4 regions of the Chryseobacterium sp. UNC8MFCol genome follow, and region 1 is predicted to be linked to each of the others. Evidence: riboswitches for the same ligand, from Rfam matches in the RefSeq annotation. Region 1 holds a riboswitch; each other region holds the start of a gene.
What was found. A riboswitch is a leader RNA that binds a small molecule or an ion and turns the genes downstream of it on or off. The one in region 1 is predicted to bind cobalamin.
Positions count from the first base shown of each region.

Region 2: another riboswitch for cobalamin. It lies ahead of M030_RS0100710 (TonB-dependent receptor plug domain-containing protein); the one in region 1 lies ahead of prpB (methylisocitrate lyase).
Region 3: another riboswitch for cobalamin. It lies ahead of M030_RS0116540 (TonB-dependent receptor plug domain-containing protein); the one in region 1 lies ahead of prpB (methylisocitrate lyase).
Region 4: another riboswitch for cobalamin. It lies ahead of metE (5-methyltetrahydropteroyltriglutamate--homocysteine S-methyltransferase); the one in region 1 lies ahead of prpB (methylisocitrate lyase).

Region 1 is NZ_AXUZ01000004.1:184,800-188,015, reverse strand. Features, by position in the region: gene M030_RS0104020 (hypothetical protein) at 10-492, shown strand; gene M030_RS23700 (transporter suffix domain-containing protein) at 565-828, opposite strand; cobalamin riboswitch at 1,283-1,475, shown strand; gene prpB (methylisocitrate lyase) at 1,862-2,770, shown strand; gene prpC (2-methylcitrate synthase) at 2,757-3,216, shown strand, end outside.
Region 2 is NZ_AXUZ01000003.1:139,653-142,868, forward strand. Features, by position in the region: gene M030_RS0100710 (TonB-dependent receptor plug domain-containing protein) at 1-1,186, opposite strand, end outside; cobalamin riboswitch at 1,295-1,480, opposite strand; gene M030_RS0100715 (cytochrome-c peroxidase) at 1,646-2,665, opposite strand; gene M030_RS0100720 (MbnP family protein) at 2,693-3,216, opposite strand, start outside.
Region 3 is NZ_KI535290.1:483,178-486,393, forward strand. Features, by position in the region: gene M030_RS0116540 (TonB-dependent receptor plug domain-containing protein) at 1-1,533, opposite strand, end outside; cobalamin riboswitch at 1,563-1,741, opposite strand; gene pafA (alkaline phosphatase PafA) at 1,851-3,216, opposite strand, start outside.
Region 4 is NZ_AXUZ01000004.1:493,342-496,557, reverse strand. Features, by position in the region: gene metE (5-methyltetrahydropteroyltriglutamate--homocysteine S-methyltransferase) at 1-2,002, opposite strand, end outside; cobalamin riboswitch at 2,184-2,369, opposite strand; gene M030_RS0105535 (Lrp/AsnC family transcriptional regulator) at 2,524-2,985, shown strand; gene M030_RS0105530 (hypothetical protein) at 3,052-3,216, opposite strand, start outside.

The DNA of each region.
Region 1 (3,216 bases):
TTTATTAATATGTCATTAACACCAGAAGGAGCTACGAAAGCTCAATTAGGCCCTTCGGAAAGAGCCACTGTTGCCAATGCACTTCTTGCAGGCTTTGAGAATATCAGCAAATACAACACCGGAGTTTGTCATGATGTAGTAGCGTATACACTTTATATGAGAGGCGCCAGCATCAGTCCCAATGATTTATCAGAACTTACAGGTCAGGCATGGCTGAGAAAGTTCGACTACATGGGAGGAGAAAAGTGGGACGGCTATTCCGTAATCCCTAAAGGAAAAGCCCTTGGATTCTATAGGCTGATAGACAAAACTTTCTTTCATTCTGCAATTACGACCGAAAACATAGATTACGCCCGCTCCGTGAATGGAGGAAAACTAGGAGCAGGATGGGATAGACCTGTAGATTTCAAGTGGGAATTAGGCAAAAAGAATGAAGATGGAACTTTTAATTACGATGGAACAAAAATAGAAGTATACATTTCTTCTTTATAACGACTTACAAGACAGAAACACTGTTGTTTCTGTCTTTTTTTTTCCCGCATAGACATCTGTTTCTTATAATTTTCAGTTTTTCTTGTTTCTTAACTTTTGTCTTACTCTAAAAAAACCGGTAAAAGATTCCTTTATTTTATCAGTATAACCTTTTCCGGAAAGGGCAATAGTAATCAGAAATAAAATTTCCCCACAGATCATTACTATCAGAATTGTTGCAGCTTTATTGGGAAAATCCAAAAGAAAAAGAGCAGGAACTGCTGCCAGGCATAACGTTCCCAGAACCAGGAAAATATATTCTGGTTTGTTTTTAAGGCTGAACTTTTCTTTCGGCATTTTGTCGGTTTTTTCAGGACAAAGCAAGAAATTTTAATGATCAAGGCGATCAGTTTTGTGAATCAAGTGTATTTTAAGGATCATGAAGTGTCATTTTAAGGATTTGAAGCAAAATATTTAAATGAGCTGCCAGTCAGAACAGAAAAATCCGCCTTTCAGATCATTCATCATAAAGTCTGTGATAAGTCTCAAAACTTAACAAATAGATAACATGATTTTCATCAGTAAAATAAAAAGGAGTGAATCGCTTTCTATTCAAAGCATAATTTTTGGTGTTAAAAAAATTACAAATATTGTTAAAATCAACTATTATTTCCTTTCAAAATAAAAGCTTTAATTGAAAATATCACCCATATTTTCAATGGTTTAAAGCTTTTTTAAAATAAAAAACAATTCCAGATGCGGCTGTTTCAATAAAATGTCTATATTTACCACCAAGGAGTTCTTAACACCTTCTTTATCAACCAAAACTGGTTACACTTAGCTGTGTATTAAAAGGGAATCGTGTGCAAATCACGAACTGTCGCGCAACTGTAAGTAACACACCAAGGTTTTTATCACATCATGTCCACTGTTTGCTCTGTAAATGGGAAGGAAGATAAAAACTGTTACAAGTCAGGAGACCTGCCTGTTTTGAATTGACGATGCTTTCGCGGTCTGAAGCTTATAGTCAGGTATGATATGATATAGATAACAGTGTGATTATACTTTTATGTGCTCATCCTATTGTTGAGATAGATGAATGATGCAATACATCTGCTATTAGCCTATAAACATATTTTCCTTTCCTTAATTTTTATTTCCCCTAAAGTATTGTGAAGCCTGACAGGAACTTTATATGGTTTAACCCTTAAAAAGTTGACAAATATGCCCATTCACAATCCCGTCTATCTCAACCTGAAACAACAGGTAGAGATCGGAAAATGTTTTATACATAGCATTTTAACTGATTCCACGCATCGGATTTCCGACAGGCAGCTATAGCTCAACCCTCATTACAAATACCTATTTAACTAAATGATAAATATTAACAATGACTAAAAATGAACGCTTAGAGTCGCCCGGACTGCGGTTTCGGGAGGCGATGCAAAAAGAAAATCCTCTCCAGATTGTAGGTACCATCAATGCCAATCATGCATTATTGGCACAGCAGGCAGGTTTCAATGCCATTTATCTTTCGGGAGGAGGAGTTGCTGCCGGTTCTTTGGGAATTCCCGATCTGGGGATCACCACCCTAGAAGATGTATTGACAGATATTCAGCGCATTACCAATGTTTGTGATTTGCCGCTGATGGTTGATGTAGATACGGGCTTTGGACCTTCAGCATTTAATGTTGCCAGAACAGTCAAGTCTCTTATTAAGGCCGGTGCTGCAGCGCTTCACATTGAAGATCAGGTGGGAGCTAAACGCTGCGGACATCGTCCCGGAAAGGAAATTGTAAGTAAGGATGAAATGTCAGACAGGTTAAAAGCCGCTGTCGATGCCCGAACAAACGATCAGTTTGTCATAGGGGCCCGAACAGATGCCTTTGCAGTTGAAGGCTTGGATAAAACAATTGAAAGAGCCATTGCTTACAAAGATGCCGGTGCAGATTTCATTTTTGCAGAAGCCGTTACTGATATCAGTTTGTATCAGAAATTTGTAGATGCTACCGGAATTCCTGTATTGGCAAACATTACAGAATTTGGGATGATCCGGATGTATACGGTCGACGAGCTTAAAAAAGCTGGAGTAGAGCTTATTCTTTATCCCCTATCAGCTTTCAGGGCGGCTAATAAAGCGGCTCAAAATGTTTTTGAGCACATCCGCAAAGACGGTACACAAGCTCATGTACTCAATACCATGCAAACCAGAGAAGAACTCTACACAAGCATCGGATACCATGATTATGAACAAAAATTAGATAACCTTTTTAAAAAGAATAATGATGTCAACAAGTAATGAACCTACGTTTAAACCAAAAAAAAGCGTAGCACTTTCGGGGGTAGCTGCCGGTAATACAGCACTTTGCAGTGTCGGAAAAAGCGGCAATGATCTGCACTACAGAGGCTATGATATATTGGACCTTGCAGAAAAAACACAGTTTGAAGAAGTCGCTTACCTTTTAATCTATGGTCAGTTGCCCACAGAAGCCCAGCTGAAAAATTACAAGGCCAAGCTAAAATCATTAAGAGGTTTACCCCATTCTGTACGAAATATTTTAAAAAGTATCCCTGCTGCTGCCCATCCTATGGACGTTATGCGTTCTATGGTATCTGCGATCGGAAGCATCCAGCCGGAAAAAGATGACCACAATATTGCCGGAGCAAGGGATATTGCGGATAAATTACTCGCTTCTTTCGGTTCAGGATTATTATACTGGTATCATTACACCCACAATGGAAAAG
Region 2 (3,216 bases), on a different contig from region 1:
ATGTAGTGGCTAACGCAACCAATGAGGTGTAGCGGGTAGGGAAAGAAAAGTCATTCAGACCTTCAGCATCCAGATTGTTATACTGGAAATCGCCACTCAGGCTGACATCCCAATTGGAGTTGATAGAGTAAAGGTTTGAGGAAGAAACATAGACTTCTCTCTGGATATAAACATTATCCGAAGGTTTAAGGTATTCTGATTTTATGGTATCCAGAAAGCGGGTATAATCATAAGCAAATTTTGCTTTTAACTGTGTTTCAAACTTTGGGAATACCTTTTTTCTTACATGAGCCTGTACAAAATAATTTTCGTCAGATATTCTGGCTCCTCTGGCTCCAAACCTGTTATTAACAATAGAAGCGGGCATTCCGCGATTTGAAATATATCCGTAACCACGTACATTCCAGCTTCCGTTATTTAAAGTTCCGTTGACAGAAGTTTCAAAACGTTTGGCTTTGATATCAGAATCCTGTCTTTTGGCAATAGTATCATTAGCAACCTGTCCATTGGGATATTTCCGGCCATAATGATATTTGTAAATACCGTCACTCTGCATGAATTCACCACTAAAACTGGCAGAAATTCTTCGTGAAATCTTTTGCTCTAAACGAAAGGAAGGATTAAATAAATCTATAGAAGCACTTTTGGCCCTTATCACGAGGTTGGTCTTCCTGTTTCCCGTAAATACGGGAGTCTTCGGTTGCAAATAAATAGATCCCGATGAGCCGAAATCTTTTGCAGGCTGGAAGATTTCACTTTTCTGCCCGTTATATAAAGAAATTTCTTCCAGATCATCCAGAGAATACCTTCCAAGATCCACCAACCCATTCTGGGCATTCCCCAACTGAATCCCATCATAAAAAACACCGACGTGCTGGCTTCCCATACTTCGGATATTAATGGTTTTCAAACCACCCATTCCTCCATAATCTTTGATCTGGACACCTGAGAAATACCGTAAAGCATCAGCTACAGAATGACTGTTAAGTCTTTCCAGTTCTTCTCCCTGTAAGGTTTGTGCCGGAAGAATCTCTTTGTAGTTTTTTTTGTAAATATTGACCGCCTTAATGGTTTTTCCTTTAATGCTGTCTTTTTTGCCGGTTTGGGAAAACAGGAATTGTGAAGTTAACACACATACGGTGAAAACAACTTTATGAAGTTGAGATGTATTCAGTTTTGCTACCATTAGCTCATTGGAATAATGATGACGCTAATGGATGTAAGAAAGCAACGACAAAGCACAGCGATCACTGTACAGTATCATTATTGTCCTAGGCTTTATTCCACGAAAGCGTCAAACGTTTATTATTTTGGCAGGTCTTCTGACTTACTCCATTTTTGAAATCCTTCCCATTAAAAAACAGTGGATATATTCTTCAAAAACTTTGATGCGGAGCTTACAGCAGCGGGTCTGTTCCGGATTTTCACCGGATTCCCTTTTAAGAGCTTATTAAGGCTCACCAAATTCCGGCAAAGATAGAAAATTATTAACCAGATACAATGTTATACAGAACAAAATGATTATCAATGTATAAACAAAAGAAAATCCCACTACATTGTAGCGGGATTTCTGAATGGTCTGTACATTAATTTTTGATCTGGTTGTATCGTTTTCCGGAATCTGTCAATGATGGGCCAGGTACTGTTATTTCTGTATAAATTCCCGGTCGCTCAATGTTTTCATAAACAAAATAAGATTGTTCTTCTCCTGTTCAGTTAATGGAATTCTATTTCCATTTTGTTTAAAAACAGGATCAAGATTTTCTGTATTTAAAACCCCTTTATCAAAATAATCGAGAACAGCCATTAATGTGGGAAACTGTCCAAAGCTTCCATACGGAGCCGTATATTCTATATTCCGTAAAGAAGGTACTCTGAAACTCATATAATCCGCTGCAATACCTGTAACTCTTGCCCTGCCTGCTTCATTGGTATCAGGATTCACAGGAAAACCGATGTTTCTGAAACTCTGATCAGTAAATAATTCTGTACTGTGACAGCTTGCACATTTTTGTTGAAACGTCTGGTAGCCCTGTGCTTCTTCTGCTGTAAATTTTTCACCTACATTCCTTTTAACCTTATCGTATTTACTGTTGGCAGAAATCAAGGTGTACTCATATTGAGCAATACTTTTATAAATTCTTTCAGGCGTTATATCGCCATCCCCGAATGTCTTTGTAAATAAATCTTTGTACGTCAGATCCTCTTTTATTTTCCCTATGACTTCCAGAATAGAAGAACCCATTTCTTCATGGGTGATGATCGGAATCAGAGGTTGTTTCTCCAATTGCAGTATATTACCGTCCCAATTATAAAACTTCATAAACATCATATTCTGAACTGCAGGAGCATTTCTGAGCCCTAGTCTGTTCTGAATACCGATGGCCTGTGCATTGTGATCTGCAAAGGCATTGGCCTGCATGTGGCAACTGGAACAGGAAATGGTATTGTCTGCACTCAGCCTTTTGTCATGAAATAGTTTTTCTCCCAGTTCCACTCCGTACATGGTAGGCTTATTAGCATTCACTGAACTGTTTAATTCAGGAAAACCAAAAGGAATCTTAAGTGATACTTCAGGATTATTGTAAGAAACAGGTTCATAGTAATCAGTATGACATGATATTACAAGTAAAAGTATCGCTAAAAAACCAAGTCCGTTTTTCATTGTTGTCATAGGTTAAAAAGGAAAAATCTAGTTTTCAACAGTAGTTACGGAAAACATTCCCGAAATGTCACTTGAACCGTTTCCTCCTAAATTATCAACAAATTTCACCATTTGATTGGCAGTGTGGATATTTGGAGTCGCATTACCGTCCATTCCGGTACCAGTGGTTAAGAGAATGGTGTTGGTTTTTCCGGTTAATAATTTATCAAAATCTGCTTTAATAGTGATTTTTGGAGCTTTAGCATCTACAACTGCTACTTTGGGAAGATCCAGAATAACTTCTCTGTAGGCATCTACTCCCTGTGTATAGTTTCCTTGGGTTCCTTTGATTGTACTTCCTGTGTGAATAGACAATTGTTTATGATCTGTCCCATAAAATCCTTCAATTTTTGTAAAACGATATCCTGCTCCCCATTCCCACATCATTTGAGTATCATTGGAACCGGCCATCGCATAGAACTTGGGAAATTTCACCTGGTCCAGCACATTTATTTCTTTTTTAACCCCAAGACCGAGCTTAATCTTTTTATATTCTCCCGCAGGAATATTAC
Region 3 (3,216 bases), on a different contig from region 1:
TTCAAGATCAGTAGATTTTGTATAGGAATATCCCAGATTCGTTTTCAAAACGTGTTTTCCAAACTTTTTCTCATATTCAAACTGAGCTTCGACTCCATATGATTCTACTTTATTGGTATTTGAAGCTGCGTAGTACCCTGCAGAAGTAGGAAGCCATCTGATCATATCCCTGATATCCATATAATAAGGGGTAACAGATAGCGTAATCCCTTTGACCTTAAATTGATTTCTTAATTCCAGCTGGTAAGAAGTTTCAGGTTGTAAATCTTTATTCCCTCCCGGCTGCCAATATAAATCATTAAATGTTGGAGCTTTGAAATTCCTCGAAACACTTAATCCTACATGGTACCATGGTGTGGCATTCCATTTTCCTGAGAAAGAAAACAGAAGCGGTGAACTAATTTCCTCGACAAAATCTTTTCTTATTCCAGCTTCAAAGTGTACATCTTTCGCCGCAAAATAACGTATTAACCCAACTATATACCCTGCATTTCTACTTACATTCCCCAGCATTGAAGTTCCTTCTCCGCTTCCTTTATTCAACTGGTATTCTCCGATAATATTAAAGTTCCATTTTGAACTAAGAAAATAATTGAAATCGTTTTTCAGGATATAGTTTTTTCCTGCCCCTCCACTTGTTTCCGGGCCTTCAATATTAGCATAATATTGAAAATTTTCTTCCGTATATGCAGCCCTGAATGAATTGGTAAATCGTGTCGTGTTCCAATCCCAGGAAACTAAACTTCTCACATTTTGGGTTCCGTACTTGGTACCTTTTTCAGTATCAAAGAAAACCGGATAATGCTGCATGCCGTTAAAAAACTCCGTAATCCAGGATATCTGGTGATGAGGAGCTAATTTATAAGCAGCTGATATATTAAAATTGGTATTATAGTATTTTCCGTTGTTATTGGTATATTTCCTTCCGTCTTTTACATCTACCTGATAATCATTCTCACTTACAGAATGACTTCCGGAAGCCTGAAAGCTTAGTTTTTCATTGCTGTAAGAACCTTTAACCAGATTATTAAATGTATTAAAAGAAGCTCCTTCAGAAAATAAAGAACCGTGAAATCCTTTATTAAAATCTAGATTATTATTAAGGTGAATACTTCCGCCAATAGCACCGGAGCCATATATGACACTTCCTCCGCCAGCCTTTATTCCTATCTGATCATATCCCAATAAAGCGATATTATTAATGTCGCCCTGCCCTAAAAAAGCAGAATTAATATTAATCCCATTCCACACAAAAGCGGTCTGCTGCGCAGTCGTTCCTCTGAAAGAAGGTGAAGAAACAGCCCCACGGCCATTTTCTTTGATATAAACAGGAGACTGGAATCTCAACAGCTCTGAGAGATTGGTTGAATTTTTTTCAGCGTCTTCGGTATTGATAATCTTTACAGGATGAAAAAGCCTGACTTTATTGATCTGACTGTCGAAGACATAAATTGTATCAATAGCTTTCTCTTGTGCAAAAAGAAAACAACCATAAGACGAAAAAAGCAGTACTAAAGATCTTTTTATACTCATACTCTTTTACTTTTCCTCCGAAAGCAATATGTTTGGATTATAAAACTGGCAGGTCTCCTGACTTTCGCTTTCTGTACCTTCCCGTTTTTACACAGTGGCTATTTACAGAAATTTTTATTGCGATTTACAGTTGCGGGGACAGTCCGGGAGTTACACCCGATTCCCTTTTCATTCCAATATGCTGGAAACCAAATTTTTTGCAAAGATAGCTTTTTAAATGTATTGGGCCAAAGGAAGAATTCCTGAATAATTACCCCTGAAAAAAGGCTGCCTTCACATAATGAAGGCAGCCTTTATAAAATAAACATCTTATTAATTTATTTACCGATAACCTCTGTAATCGGGTTTCCGACATTCCCACTTGGAAACTGGATCTTTAACAGAGAAGAAACAGTAGGGGCAATATCTGTCATATGATAAGCCTTGTTACTTTCTCCGTGTTGTACTCCCCATCCCATAAAGATCAAAGGAATATGAGAGTCGTAAGAGTTCCATACACTGTGTGTCGTTCCTGTTTTTGAATATGGAGGCAGCATAGAGTCGTGTGAAATCAATTGAATATCACCACTCCTTTGTCTGTTGATTCCATTGATAATCCTTTGTTTGATTGGCTCCGGAATACTTGATTCCTGCACTTTATCTACAGAAACAGCGTATAAAACGGTAGGATCTTTTTCCAATTCTTTTACGGCAAAGTTTCTTACGTCATCCAATTCAAGTTTATTGTCTGCCAATACTTTTCTGTCAAAATAGATCTGATAGTTATCGATAGCATTGATCAGTTTATCAGCTCCGAATTTATCTTTTAACTTTTGGTTAATATTTTTTTCAGCTCCTTCTCCAAAGAAACCGGTCGGGATTTTATGCTCTTTAAGGAAACCTACAGAATGTGCTCCTCCGTGGTCGGCAGAAAGGAAAACAGTATACTCCCCTTTTCCAACTTTTGAATCCAGATATTTGAAGAATTCTGCCAGATCCTGATCAAGTCTGATATAAACGTCCTCTACTTCAATAGAATTCGGACCGAATTTATGTCCGGCATAATCTGTAGAAGCTAAGTTAATTGCTAAAAAGTCAGTAATGTTGTCACCTCCCAATTTTTCACCTTCTACTGACGCTTCAGCCAATTTCAGGGTCAATGTATTTCCAAATGGTGTATAACGGATGTTGTCTTTTTTGGTCTGATAATCCTGCGGCAAATTGCTGTAAGGGAAAGTTGGTGTTTTGGCACTTCCTAACAATCCTTCCCAAGGAGAATTATCGGGAGCACTTTCTGTATATTGATTAATTGGAAGCAAGGTATTCCATCCGTTTGCCACTAATTTTTCAGGTAAATTCTGTGAGTTGAATGATTTTACCCATTGAGGCAGATCATTCATATACCACGTACTGGTAATAAAGTTTCCGGTACTGTCATCAAACCAGAAGGCGCCGTTGGGCGTGTGTCCTGCTGGAAGGATAGAAGCACGGTCTTTTAAAGAAACTCCGATTACTTTTCCCTGGAAATTGGTTGCCAGCCTCAATTCATCAGTTACAGTGGTAGACCAAAGATTTTTTGGAGAGTGGCTTCCTGTTTTGGTATTGGTTGTTCCTACAGGCTGAACGGCTTCATCTGCTGTACAATATACTCCTTTACCTGTTTCTTTATCTGTCCAGTCATTTCCTGCAATTCCATGGATCGCA
Region 4 (3,216 bases), 310 kb from region 1:
TATTCTTGATAATATCGTTGAATTCGGAATAACACATGTGGGTGTGGATTTGTGTAGAATCCTCAACACCACTCGCCGAAATTCTGAAAGCTTCTACCGCCCACTGTAAATAGTTTTGCCATTCTGATTTTCTTAAAGGAAGACCTTCTCTGATCGCCGGTTCATCGATTTGTATAATTCTGATACCTGCCTTTTCAAGATCTGTAACCTCATCACGAATTGCCAAGGCAATCTGTTTGCAGGTTAAGGAACGAGGCTGGTCATCCCGTACAAAAGACCACTGAAGAATCGTTACAGGTCCTGTCAGCATTCCTTTTATCCATTTATTGGTCAGTGATTGGGCATATTGTGACCAATAAACCGTCATCGGATGAGGGCGGTGAACATCCCCATAGATCACCGGAGGTTTTACACAACGGCTTCCGTAGCTTTGTACCCAGCCATTTTGAGTGAAGGCAAACCCGGCCAGTTGTTCTCCGAAATATTCCACCATATCATTGCGTTCAAATTCTCCGTGTACCAATACATCAATCCCGATTTCTTCCTGCCATTGGATGGTTCTTTCAGTTTCTTTCTTCAATAAATGATCATAGTGTTCTGCAGTAAGTTCCCCTTTTTTGAATCTAGCTCTCCAGCTTCTTACTTCTTTCGTTTGTGGAAATGATCCGATCGTGGTGGTTGGAAATAATGGAAGCTGTAATACTTTTTGCTGAACCTCTTTTCTGATATTGAAAGGATTTTTTCTCTGCGCATCTTTTTCTGTCGTTACTTCGACACGGTTTTTTACCTCCTGACTATGTATTAATGTTGAGGTTTTACGGTTTTCCAGGGCTTTTTTATTTTCAGCCAATAGCTGTAAAGTAGGATAATCCGGATTTTCAGAGGCTAATTTTTTTAATACAACAATCTCATGGACTTTCTGTTTCGCAAAAGCCAGCCACTGCTTGATTTCGGGAGATAAAATATCCTCATTTTTTTCTGAATCAAGATCAAAAGGCGAGTGAAGTAATGAACACGACGGAGCAATAAACACTCTTTCAGACCCGATCCTGTTGATGACTTTTCTGATATATTGTAATGATTTTTCGAAGTCATTTTTCCAGATATTCCTTCCGTCTACGATTCCTAAAGAAAGACTTAAAGTATCAGGAATTGTCGATAATACCTCATCCAATTGTTCAGGATCCCGCACCAGGTCAATATGCAAAACATCGATGGGAAGAGAAACGGCTAGAGAAAGATTATCATTTAATCCTTCAAAGTAAGTCGCGACAATCAATTTCAACTTTGGAAATTGTTTTCTGATTGTGCTGTATACTAACTCAAAGGCTTCTTTTGCCTTTTCGTTAAGATCTAAGGCAAGGAACGGTTCGTCAAACTGGATATATTCTGCTCCCTGGTTTTCCAGTTCTTTAATGATTTCAAGATAAACAGGAAGAAGATTTTGAACCAGGTCTAATTTATCAAAGCCTTTTTCTTTTTCTTTCCCCAGAAGAAGGTAGGTAATAAGACCGATAATAACAGGTTTGGCATTGATCCCTGTTTGTCTCGCATTCATAAAATCGATAATGATTTTGTTTGAAAACAACCGGAATTGCTGATCTTTCTGGAATTCAGGAACGATATAATGATAGTTGGTGTCAAACCATTTGGTCATTTCCATAGCAGTAATATCCAGGCCATCTTTCTGATGTCCTCTTGCCATCGCAAAATACAGATCAAGCTCTGAATATTTACGATCGGTGGCAATGTCCTGATAGCGCTCCGGAATGGCACCCACTGCTAAAGTCATGTCCAATACATGATCATAATATGAAAAATCATTGCACGGAATAAGATCAATACCTGCTTCCTGTTGTAATTTCCAGTTTTGTTCACTGATGGTTTTCCCTGCTTCTTCTAATTCATTAATAGAAATTTTCCCTGCCCAATACTGTTCGCAGGCCTTTTTTAGCTCTCTGTTGCTACCAATACGCGGATAGCCAAGAATGTGTGTTTGCATTTTCTTTTCAACTTTTAAATTAAACTCTGGTTTTTAAAAGCTCTTTTGAATGCTTCACAATACTTTCGAAAGCGATAAGAATCTTTGTGGGAGAGGTACAATAAGGACGTAATTTTCCTGTTAACGGTGAAATACGTTCAATGTATCATCTGTATGACCCAAAAGCTTCAGACCGCGAAAGCATTGTCAATTCAGAACAGGCAGGTCTCCTGGCTTGTAACAGTTTTTATCATCCTTCCCGCTATTGGCAGTGGATATTCTGGGATAAAAACCTTTGGATGTTACTTACAGTTGCGCGACAGCTCGTGATTTTCACACGATTCCCTATTAATTTACATTAGGTAAAACCTCTTCCGGTTGATGAAGTATTTTAAAGAACAAAATATGGCGTAAAGATAGATAATTAAGATGTTTGGTTGGTATTGTTTTAAAATTTAAGGATAAAATTTTGTTTTTGATTATTTTAAAAGGTAAATATTCTTTATTTTTGAAAATATCAATTGTAAAAAGAATAATATCCTGTGGAAAGACTTGATGAAAAGGATCTTCAACTGCTAAGAATCCTGCAAAAGAATGCAAAACTGACCGTAAAGGAGCTTGCTAAAGAAATAAACCTGTCACCTTCTCCCGTTTTTGAAAGGGTAAAAAGGCTGGAACAGGAAGGATATATCAAACATTATGCAGCTGTTTTAGAAGCTGAAAAACTGAATCGTGGATTTACCGTGTTTTGCCAGGTTAAATTGAAAATTCATGACCGGTCTGTAGGACATCAGTTTGTGAAGGATATTGTGGAGATTGAAGAAGTGGCAGAATGTTATAATATTTCCGGTGATTTTGATTTTTTGCTTAAAGTTCAGGTACGGGATATGAAGCACTATCAGGATTTTGTTTTCAATAAACTGGGATCAGTAGATTCTATCGGCAGTACACACAGTACTTTTGTAATGGCTGAGGTCAAGAACACACATGGCGTGACGATATAAAATAAACTAAAAAAAACAGTACCCTACTTAGGTACTGTCAATATTTTTTTACTTCTTGCGACAAGCTTACGGCTCATCACAGGTTCTTTTCAGCTTTGTAAATATTTTATCAAAGTCTTTATACATATTGGTTTCAGCATCGCGTTTCTGTCTGAAGCTGCTGTTGGCGCAGTTGTGGAAGCTCAATCCAATCATATCGATCAGGGCATAATCTTCCTTCTGAGGATCGTT